2 regions of the Clostridium carnis genome follow, and region 2 is predicted to be linked to the other one. Evidence: a T-box and tRNA genes for the amino acid it is inferred to sense, from the RefSeq annotation. Region 2 holds a T-box; the other holds one or more tRNA genes.
The links. The T-box of region 2 lies ahead of serS (serine--tRNA ligase). A T-box ahead of a tRNA ligase gene usually reads a tRNA of that ligase, here a tRNA-Ser.

Region 1 (4,694 bases), 150 kb from region 2:
AAGAGATGCAGTTTCAAAAGCTATATTATCACAACCAGATAAAATATCTTATATAGTATTTGATGATGGATTAAGAAAAGGCTTAAAACAAGCAGAAGAATATTTTAATATGGGATTAGTTACTGAAGGAGAAAACATAGAAGACTTAGCTACTAAGTTAAATATGGATGGAGCTACATTAAAAGCAACAATCGAAAAATACAATGGATTTGTAGCAGCTGGAAAAGATGCTGACTTTGGAAGAACTTCAATGAAAAAAGAATTAAAAGAAGGAAAGTTCTATGCAATACCTGTAGCACCAGCAGTTCACCATACAATGGGTGGAGTAAAGATAAATACAAATGCTGAAGTTATAAACACTACTGGAGATGCAATACCTGGATTATTTGCAGCTGGTGAAGTTACTGGTGGAGTTCATGGTGCAAATAGATTAGGTGGAAATGCATTAGCAGATATAATAGCATATGGAAGAACAGCAGGAAATAGTGCTGCTAACTTCATAAAGAAGTAATAATTGGAGGATATATATATGAAAAAATTAGGAGCTTTAATAGCATCAACAATAGTTGCAGCAACTTTATTAGTTGGCTGTGGTGGTGGAAAGTATGTTGACGGTACTTACACTGGAGAAGGAAAAGGAAATGCAGGAACTATAAAAGTAGAAGTTACTGTTGAAAAAGGAAAGATAAAAGATATAGAATTAGTAGAACATCATGAAACGCAAACTCTAGTAGATGGAGTTAAAGAAAGTATGTTCCCAGATGTAATTAAGAAGCAAGGAACAGAAGGCGTTGAAGCTATAAGTGGAGCAAGCAGCTCATCAAAGGGTGCTTTAGAAGCAATCAACAATGCATTAGCTGGAGCAGCTAAAAAATAAATATTTTTTAAATTATAGGTAGAGATTTTTAAAATTCTCTACCTATTTTTATATTAATAAATTTTTAAATTGATATATACAAGTTTATAGTAGTATAATGAAACATAACATAATAATAAAAGGAGATGAGAAAATGAGTCCAATAGCATTTGAATTTTTGGGGTTAGAAATAAGATGGTATGGAATAATAATTTCATTAGGGGTTATAGCTGCAATGGCATTAACATATATAATTGCTAAGAGAAGAGAGCTAAATTACGATCTTGTAATAGATGCATTTCTTTGGGTTTTTCCAGCGTCTATTGTAGGAGCGAGATTATATTATGTAGCTTTTGAATATAAAAACTATCATTCTTTTATGGATGTAATAAATATAAGAGAAGGTGGACTTGCTATACATGGGGGAGTTATAGCAGCACTTATAGCTGGATATATATTTGCAAAGGTTAGAAAGATAGATTACCTAGAATATGTAGATATAATAATGCCAGGAGTTATACTAGCACAAGGAATAGGTAGATGGGGAAACTTTATGAATCAAGAAGCACATGGTGGACCTGTATCAGCTGAATTTATTAGTAAATTTCCAGAGTTTATTCAGAAGGGAATGTATATTGGAGGGACATATTATCATCCAACATTTTTATATGAGTCAGTTTGGAATGTATTAGTATGTGCCTTATTAGTATATATTTTATATAAGAAAAAGAATTTAGCACATGGAGTTATTTTAGGAAGTTATATGGCATTATACTCAGTAGGAAGATTCTTTATAGAAGGGTTAAGAACTGATAGTTTAATGTTCTTTGGATTAAGAATAGCTCAATTAGTTAGTATATTGGGTATAATAGGTGGAATAGCATTAATATTTTATGTTACAAAATATAAAAAGAGTAAATAGAAAAATCCGTGATTAATAAGATATTAAAATCTTAATAATCATGGATTTTTCATTGAAATTAATATTTTATTGAATTTAGATAATATATATGTTATTATAAGTGAGTATCTTAAATATACTTGTTTTAGGAATGAAAAAATTTTTATGGAATATACTAAGATAGTAGTTTCTAAAAACATATATTTTAATAAGTAATATTAATAAGAGCATGGAGAGATGTCCGAGTGGTCGAAGGAGCACGCCTGGAAAGCGTGTATAGGGGCAACTCTATCAGGGGTTCAAATCCCCTTCTCTCCGCCATAGCCGTGCTAGATGGGGAGTCAGCGGTGCCCTGTAACCTGCAATCCGCTATAGCAGGATTGAATTCCTGGCATAGGCTTTAGTTTATAGGGTCTGCCCTATGTAAGTGGTGTTGATGGTCGGGTCCCATGCGACGTAAGTGCATGAACCTCGTCAGGTCCGGAAGGAAGCAGCGATAAGTGATTACTGCGTGTGACATGGATAAATCTTACCAGAGCTAACTGCATAGGTAACGCCTATAAATTACTGCCAAAGCCAGGTGCACGGTTTTTATTTAAACCTTTCTCTGCAAGAAAGGCTTTTTTAATGTTTAGGCATAATATGATATAATAAAAATAAAAAAGGGAATAATAATTCCGTTTTAATTTATTATTAAATAAGGTTACTCTTCAATAGGATTAACATACAATAGGACAAGAAAACGAGGGCAGTTCCGTTAGGAGCTACCCTCGTTTTCTTATCTACTTAAATTTATAAAATCATATTTTAGCCCATCTTTAGGGTTAATTTTCTCTTCAGACTTGAAATCAATATTCCATTCATTCAAATCAATACTAGGAAATTTAGTATCTCCAATGAAGTCTTTAAAAACTCTTGTTAAATAAAGCTTATTAGCATGAGGTAGTAATTCTCTGTATATTTGACCACCACCAATTATAAAAGCTTCATTAGGTGAGTTTTTATATTTAGATAAAACTTCATCCAAGTTATAACATACTTCCACCATATTAGAGTTAACTTTAAAATTTTTATCTCTTGTAATAACTACATGTTTTCTATTAGGTAAGATACCAGGAAGAGACTCGAAGGTCTTTCTTCCCATAATTATGGTATTTCCTGAAGTTATCTCTTTAAATCTTTTAAGATCTTCAGATATATGCCATAGAAGTTTATTATCGCCACCTATAATATTATTATTAGCCGTAGCTACTATAACTGATAACATTAAACAGATACCTCCATTTTTATTGAAGGATGATATTCATAATTTTCTAGTTTTATATCATCAGGAGTGAAATCGTAGAAGTTTGTTATTTCAGGATTTATCCAAAGATTAGGAGCTGTATAAGCGTCATTAGCTCTAGTTAGTTGCAATTTCATTCCTTCTATTTGATTTTCATAAATATGTGCATTATTTATTACATGAGTAAATAATCCAGGCTTAAGCCCTGTAACTTTGGCAATAAGATGAACTAATACTGCATATTGTGTAGTATTAAATGGTACACCAAGTGGTATGTCACCACTGCGCTGAATTAACATACAATTAAGTTTACCATCTGTAACGTCCCACATAGTCATAAAGCAACAAGGTTGTAGTGTCATATGAGGAAGGTCTTCAATATTCCACATAGACATTAACATTCTTCTATCTTGAGGATTATTCTTTAAAGCATCTATAAGCTTATCAACTTGATTGAATTTTGCTATTTGATATCCATATCCTCTACCAATAGTATTATTTTCGTCAATCCATTCATCCCAAATGTGAACATTTTGCTCTTGAAGTTTTGTAACATCATTTGATTGATCTTTGTATATCCATAGCATTTCCTTAACTGCAGTTTTAAATGCTACAAATTTAGTTGTTAGTATAGGAAATTCTTTTTCGAGATTAAATTGCATTATTTGGTGAGGCAATTTATATGTAGGCATTCCTGTTCTATTATTATCATAGTAGCCATTTTCTAATATGTCTTCAACTAAAGATAAATATTTTTTATCATAAAGACTCATTATTAAACCTCCTTTATTATAAAGATAAATATATTTTACTATATTACTAGATGAATTTGTTATATTAAAAAAATAAAATTGTTGGTAGAAAATGTGAAATAAGTTTAGAATATTATGGCATTGATTTGAATTGGAAAATATAGTATTATTTAATTATATATTTAGAAAGGAGAAGAATTACTATGATATTTTCTACTAAAAGTAAGAGTAAGAAGTTATTCTTAAATAGCAGTTCAGTTTCAAAAACAGCAATATATTTAAGAAATTGGATTACCATGTCCTTTTTTAGTAGGAAATTGCAAGTTAGTATTTCTTAGCCTGCAATAATGGTAACTCCAATAGGACCTAAGTTAATTGGGTCCTTTTATTATACGTAAAATTATATGTATTGGAGTGAATATAAAATGAACAAAATAAGTAGAAACATAAAGGTAGATTATTTATATAGATTTTTTGCATCCTTTGATATTACATCAGGAATATGGGTACTTTATTTAGCTCATAAAGGAATGAGTTTAGTACAGATAGGTTTTTTAGAAAGTATATTTCATATTACGGGACTTATTTCAGAAGTACCAACAGGAGTAATAGCAGACTTATTGGGAAGAAAAAAGGCAATTGTCTTTGGTAGAGTAGCTTCTCTAATTTCAGCTTTAATTATGTTATTTTCTAATTCTTTTTTTGGTTTTGCAATAGGCTTTATATTATCTGCATGGGGATATAATTTAAATTCTGGCTCAGAAGAGGCTTTAATATATGACAGTTTAAAAGAGATTAATAAAGAAAATGAGTATTTAAAAGTTAATGGTAGATTAAATTTAATTATTGAAGTAGCACAAGGATTAGCTGTTTTTATAGGTGGTATGTTGTCTGAAATAA
Region 2 (4,694 bases):
CTAATACTAGGTTACTTACAATAACAGTAGAACTATGATATAAAGGCTTATTTTCTTTGTTTATAATTTTAACTTTGTTTCCTAAGGACATTATTTTATTTTCTATTTCTTTTAAGTACTTTTCATGTCCCTCAATAGTAATAAATGCTTTTTTTAGAGATTTATAAGAATTATGCTTGTCTGAAATTGCAAACATAGGATGAATAGAATACCCATAGGCACCATATTGATTTATATTTGAAAAGATATTTGAAGATAATGAGCCACTACAATGGCAAATTAATTTATTTTTAATAGACAGTTTATTTACTTCATTCCAAACCTCTTTGATTTTATCATCAGGCGTAGTAATGAATATAGCATCACTTTCACGTACTATATTTTCTAAACTTTTATATTGACTTGTATTTGTAAAAATTGAAGCTCTATAAGATGAGTCTTCACTTTTGCTATAGTATCCAGTTACTGAGATATTGTTTTCCTTTAAATATTTTCCTATGGAAAATCCCACTTTCCCAGCACCTATAAAACCTACATTTATAATTATCACCTCCTATACTAGAGTGTGATACTATTTAGTCTCATTCTTCCGATATGAGCTGTCTAATTAAAATTATCAAATATAAAATAATGGTGTAGTTTATTCTAATACTACCCAGATAAAGATTATCATATATTGTATATAATTTCAATTATTAACATGTATTATAGTTGTAAAGTTACATTTTATTTACATAATAAAATAAGTTAAAAGGACCAATATACCTTTATTAAAGTAATTATTCCTTTTAACTTATTTATTATTTATTATTTAGTTATTTTTTCACAGTTCATAAATCTTCTTAAAGCTTCTGGAATTTCTACTGTTCCATCTTCCTTTTGGTAATTTTCAAGTATAGCTGCAACTGTTCTACCTATAGCAACTCCTGATCCATTTAATGTATGAACAAATTGTGGCTTATCTTTTGGAGTTTCTTTGTATTTAATATTAGCTCTTCTAGCTTGGAAATCTTCAAAGTTTGAACAACTTGATATTTCAACATATCTATTGTAACTTGGCATCCATACTTCAATATCATATTTTAAAGCAGCAGTAAACCCTAAATCACCCTTACATATTCTAACTATTCTATATGGTAATCCTAATCCTTGTAATACTGACTCAGCATCTTTAACTAATTTATCTAACTCTTCATAACTTTGTTCTGGCTTACAGAACTTAACTAATTCAACTTTATTAAATTGATGTTGTCTAATAAGTCCTCTTGTATCTCTTCCTGCTGATCCAGCCTCTGCTCTAAAACAAGCTGAATAAGCTACATGTTTAACTGGAAGTTCTTCTCCTCTAAATGTTTCGTTCCTATACATATTAGTTACCGGAACCTCAGCTGTTGGTATTAAGAAATATCCATTGTTTTCAACCTTAAATGCATCTTCTTCGAACTTAGGTAATTGACCTGTACCAGTCATACTTTCTCTATTAACCATAAATGGAGGTAATACTTCTTCATATCCATTTTCAAAAGTATGCTTATCTAAGAAATAGTTTATTATAGCTCTTTCTAATCTAGCTCCTAAGCCTCTGTACATAGTAAATCTTGATCCTGTTGTCTTTCCTGCTCTTTCAAAATCAAGAATATTTAAATCTGTTCCTAAATCCCAGTGAGCTTTTGGTTCATATGCAAATTTAGTTGGTTCTCCCCATCTTTTAATTTCTACATTATCCTCATCAGTATCTCCTTCTGGAACTTGTGGATTTGGTATATTAGGCATTCTTAACATTATATATTCAAGTTTAGCATCTATTTCAGCAACTCTTACATCATCTTCTTTTATTTTATCACCAAGTTCTCTCATTTCTGCCATTATAGCTGTAACATCTTCACCGGCTTTTTTTAATTTTGGTATTTCAGCTGAAACTTGATTTCTTTTACTTTTTAAAGCTTCAACATCAACTAATATATTTCTTCTTTCTTCATCTAAAGCTATAATTTCATCTATAGTTGATTCCTTAAAATCCTCACCTCTATTTGCTAAAGCTTTTTTAATTTCATCTGGATTATTTCTAATTCTTTTTAAATCTAACATTTTTATATCTCCTCTCGCATAAAAGTTATTTTTGTAAATAAAAAAGAGCCTCTCTCCCAAAAAGGGACGAAAGACTCCGCGTTGCCACCCTAATTAATAGTATTATAAAAATACTATTCTCTTAAAAACTTTAACGGTTAAATCCGTACTGCTCATCACAGTCCCTCCAAGGTGGATTCATAATATTTTACTATCGATTTACACCAACCATCGACTCTCTTAAAGCAAATAATATTATTACTAGCCTTTTCATAGGTTTAATATTTTGTTTAAGATAAATATATTATAATTACTGCTATATGTCAATATTTTACTAGTTTTTTATTTATCCTTTTTTATATTATTTACTATTTTAAATTATTTATTCCTTATCTAAATCTCTTGTGCAAATAATATCTACCCCAGTATTTAAAACATTTCTACATATTATATCTCCAACATTTATAGGTACACTTGCATATAACCTACTTAAAACTTTAGATAATTCTATCCATAATGTTTTCTCTACAGGTTCACTACTTTTCGCAGGTACTACCTTATATCTTTCACTACCCTTAACACGAATTACAGATGTAAAAATATCCTTGTTATTCATATTCTCCTCCAAAATTTATACCTCTTCAAACTCTTTTATTCTTCCAGATATAATCCTAGAATTTTTAGAGTCATTAACTATATCTGTAGTCTTTTTATCTAGCTCCCTAGCTAGGATTTTTATTATTTTTTCATAACAATACGCTCCATGGCAACTACCAAATCCTGCTCCTGTTCTTCTTTTAACACCTTCAACCGTTCTTGCTCCTAAAGGTCTTCTAATACAATCAACAATTTCACCTTCTGATATATTATTACATACGCAAATTATTTTACCATATCTTTTATCTAAAGCTATTATTTCATTTAATTCCTTTTTATTAAGTTCTCTAAACTTATATACTTCTCTTCTCTTATCTAAAAAATTCTTTTTTAATGTACACTTTAAATTATTTGCTATTGTATCACAAATCATTTTAGCAATAGCAGGCGCAATTGTTATCTTGCCATAATGTGTTCCTGTAACTCTTATATATCCTCTATCAATTTCACTATCATCTATAAGCATAGAATCTTTATCATAGCTTTCTCTAAATAGATTGTTTATATTACTTTTATCTAAATTAATTAATAAATTATTAGCATAATTTAAATTATCATCTAAACTAGTTTTTTCTGTACTTTTTATTCCAATTAACGATCCAGTACTAGTTGTTGGAGTACTTAAAACAAATGTATCTTTATCAAAGGTTTCTATTACTATTTTATTTAATTTATTGTTATAGTTATCATCCACCAATAAATAACTCATATTTTTAAATTTATTTCTATCATTACAAACTTCTTTATCTTTTACAATCCCATTTTCCTGAATATAAATTTCATTTGGTATAGTATTTATAACAACCTTACATGAAAATTTATTCTTATTTGTTGTTACCCTAAACCCTTTAGTTAGATTTTGTATATTCATTACTTCTTCTTCTAATCTAAAAATTACCCCATTGTCTGAAGCTACTTCAGCATATGCAATTGCTAAATCATAAGGTGCAACAATTGCTACATTTTCAGAATACAAACCTTTTTTTATATTCATATTTATATTAGGCTCTATATCATATACATCCTTGTCATCAATAAGATATACTCCATCTATTCCTCTTCTTATTGCTCTTTCATACATTTCATTTAACTTTTTCACACCATTATCATCATTAACAACCCTAAGTGCACCTATCTTTTTAAAAGGAACTTTAAATTTTTCACAAGTTTCTTTTAATATATAGTTTCCTATATATTCAAGTCCAGCCATTACATTATCTGAAGTTTCTGATCCATCATATACAACTGATGTATTAACAAATGATATATCATCTGCAATATCATAATCCTTCTCTATAACTGCTATATTAAAATTATACTTAGATAGCTCATAAGCAACAGAGCAGCCTATTATTCCACCACCTAATATAAGAATATCATAATCCATTATTCTCAAATCCTCCTAAAAATTTATAGTGAAAAACCCTTTTCTTTTAACTCTAATTTTATACTTTCCATGTTCTCCTTAGAATCTACAGATATTGTATGAAGATGAATACCATTAGTAAGATTTGAAAGTGGACTAACTTCTTTAAATACTTTTTCAAATTTATTTAAATCATTAAGATTTTTTATCATTAAATTTCCTCTTATCTCTCCATACAAGGGATGTTCTATAATAACATCTTCTATAATCCCACCATACTTAACTACAATCTCTAATTCTTCTATAGTTTTTTCACTTGTGTGATTTACAGCTATAATTGCTTTTACTCTATTTACATCCTTATTGTATATATACCCATCAGGAGTAGCTATTATATTTTTACCTGAAGCTCTTAATATTGCTATATCCTTAACTATTACCTGCCTAGTAACATTAAACCTATTTGCTAAATCAACTCCCTTTATAGCTTCATTACTACTTACCAATATCTTTATTATCTGTTCTCTTCTCTCTATAGATTTCATTCTTCACCTCAAGTTTAATTTTTATTATCACATTTACTTATTATATCCAATATTTTATT

Region 1: it encodes a tRNA-Ser, which carries the amino acid that the T-box ahead of serS (serine--tRNA ligase) is inferred to sense. The anticodon was not compared.

Annotation. Positions count from the first base shown of each region.
Region 1 covers NZ_BAAHYS010000001.1:1,474,835-1,479,528, forward strand. Annotated here, with positions in the region: gene ACYQ1T_RS06895 (flavocytochrome c) at 1-511, shown strand, start outside; gene ACYQ1T_RS06900 (FMN-binding protein) at 530-877, shown strand; gene lgt (prolipoprotein diacylglyceryl transferase) at 1,011-1,778, shown strand; tRNA gene ACYQ1T_RS06910 (tRNA-Ser) at 1,989-2,078, shown strand; RNA gene ffs (signal recognition particle sRNA large type) at 2,082-2,345, shown strand; gene ACYQ1T_RS06920 (dihydrofolate reductase) at 2,536-3,024, opposite strand; gene ACYQ1T_RS06925 (thymidylate synthase) at 3,024-3,815, opposite strand; gene ACYQ1T_RS06930 (MFS transporter) at 4,220-4,694, shown strand, end outside.
Region 2 covers NZ_BAAHYS010000001.1:1,323,378-1,328,071, forward strand. Annotated here, with positions in the region: gene ACYQ1T_RS06085 (Rossmann-like and DUF2520 domain-containing protein) at 1-550, opposite strand, end outside; gene serS (serine--tRNA ligase) at 808-2,088, opposite strand; T-box leader at 2,148-2,350, opposite strand; gene ACYQ1T_RS06095 (DUF1667 domain-containing protein) at 2,450-2,683, opposite strand; gene ACYQ1T_RS06100 (NAD(P)/FAD-dependent oxidoreductase) at 2,699-4,111, opposite strand; gene ACYQ1T_RS06105 (transcription repressor NadR) at 4,135-4,635, opposite strand; gene ACYQ1T_RS06110 (HD domain-containing protein) at 4,650-4,694, opposite strand, start outside.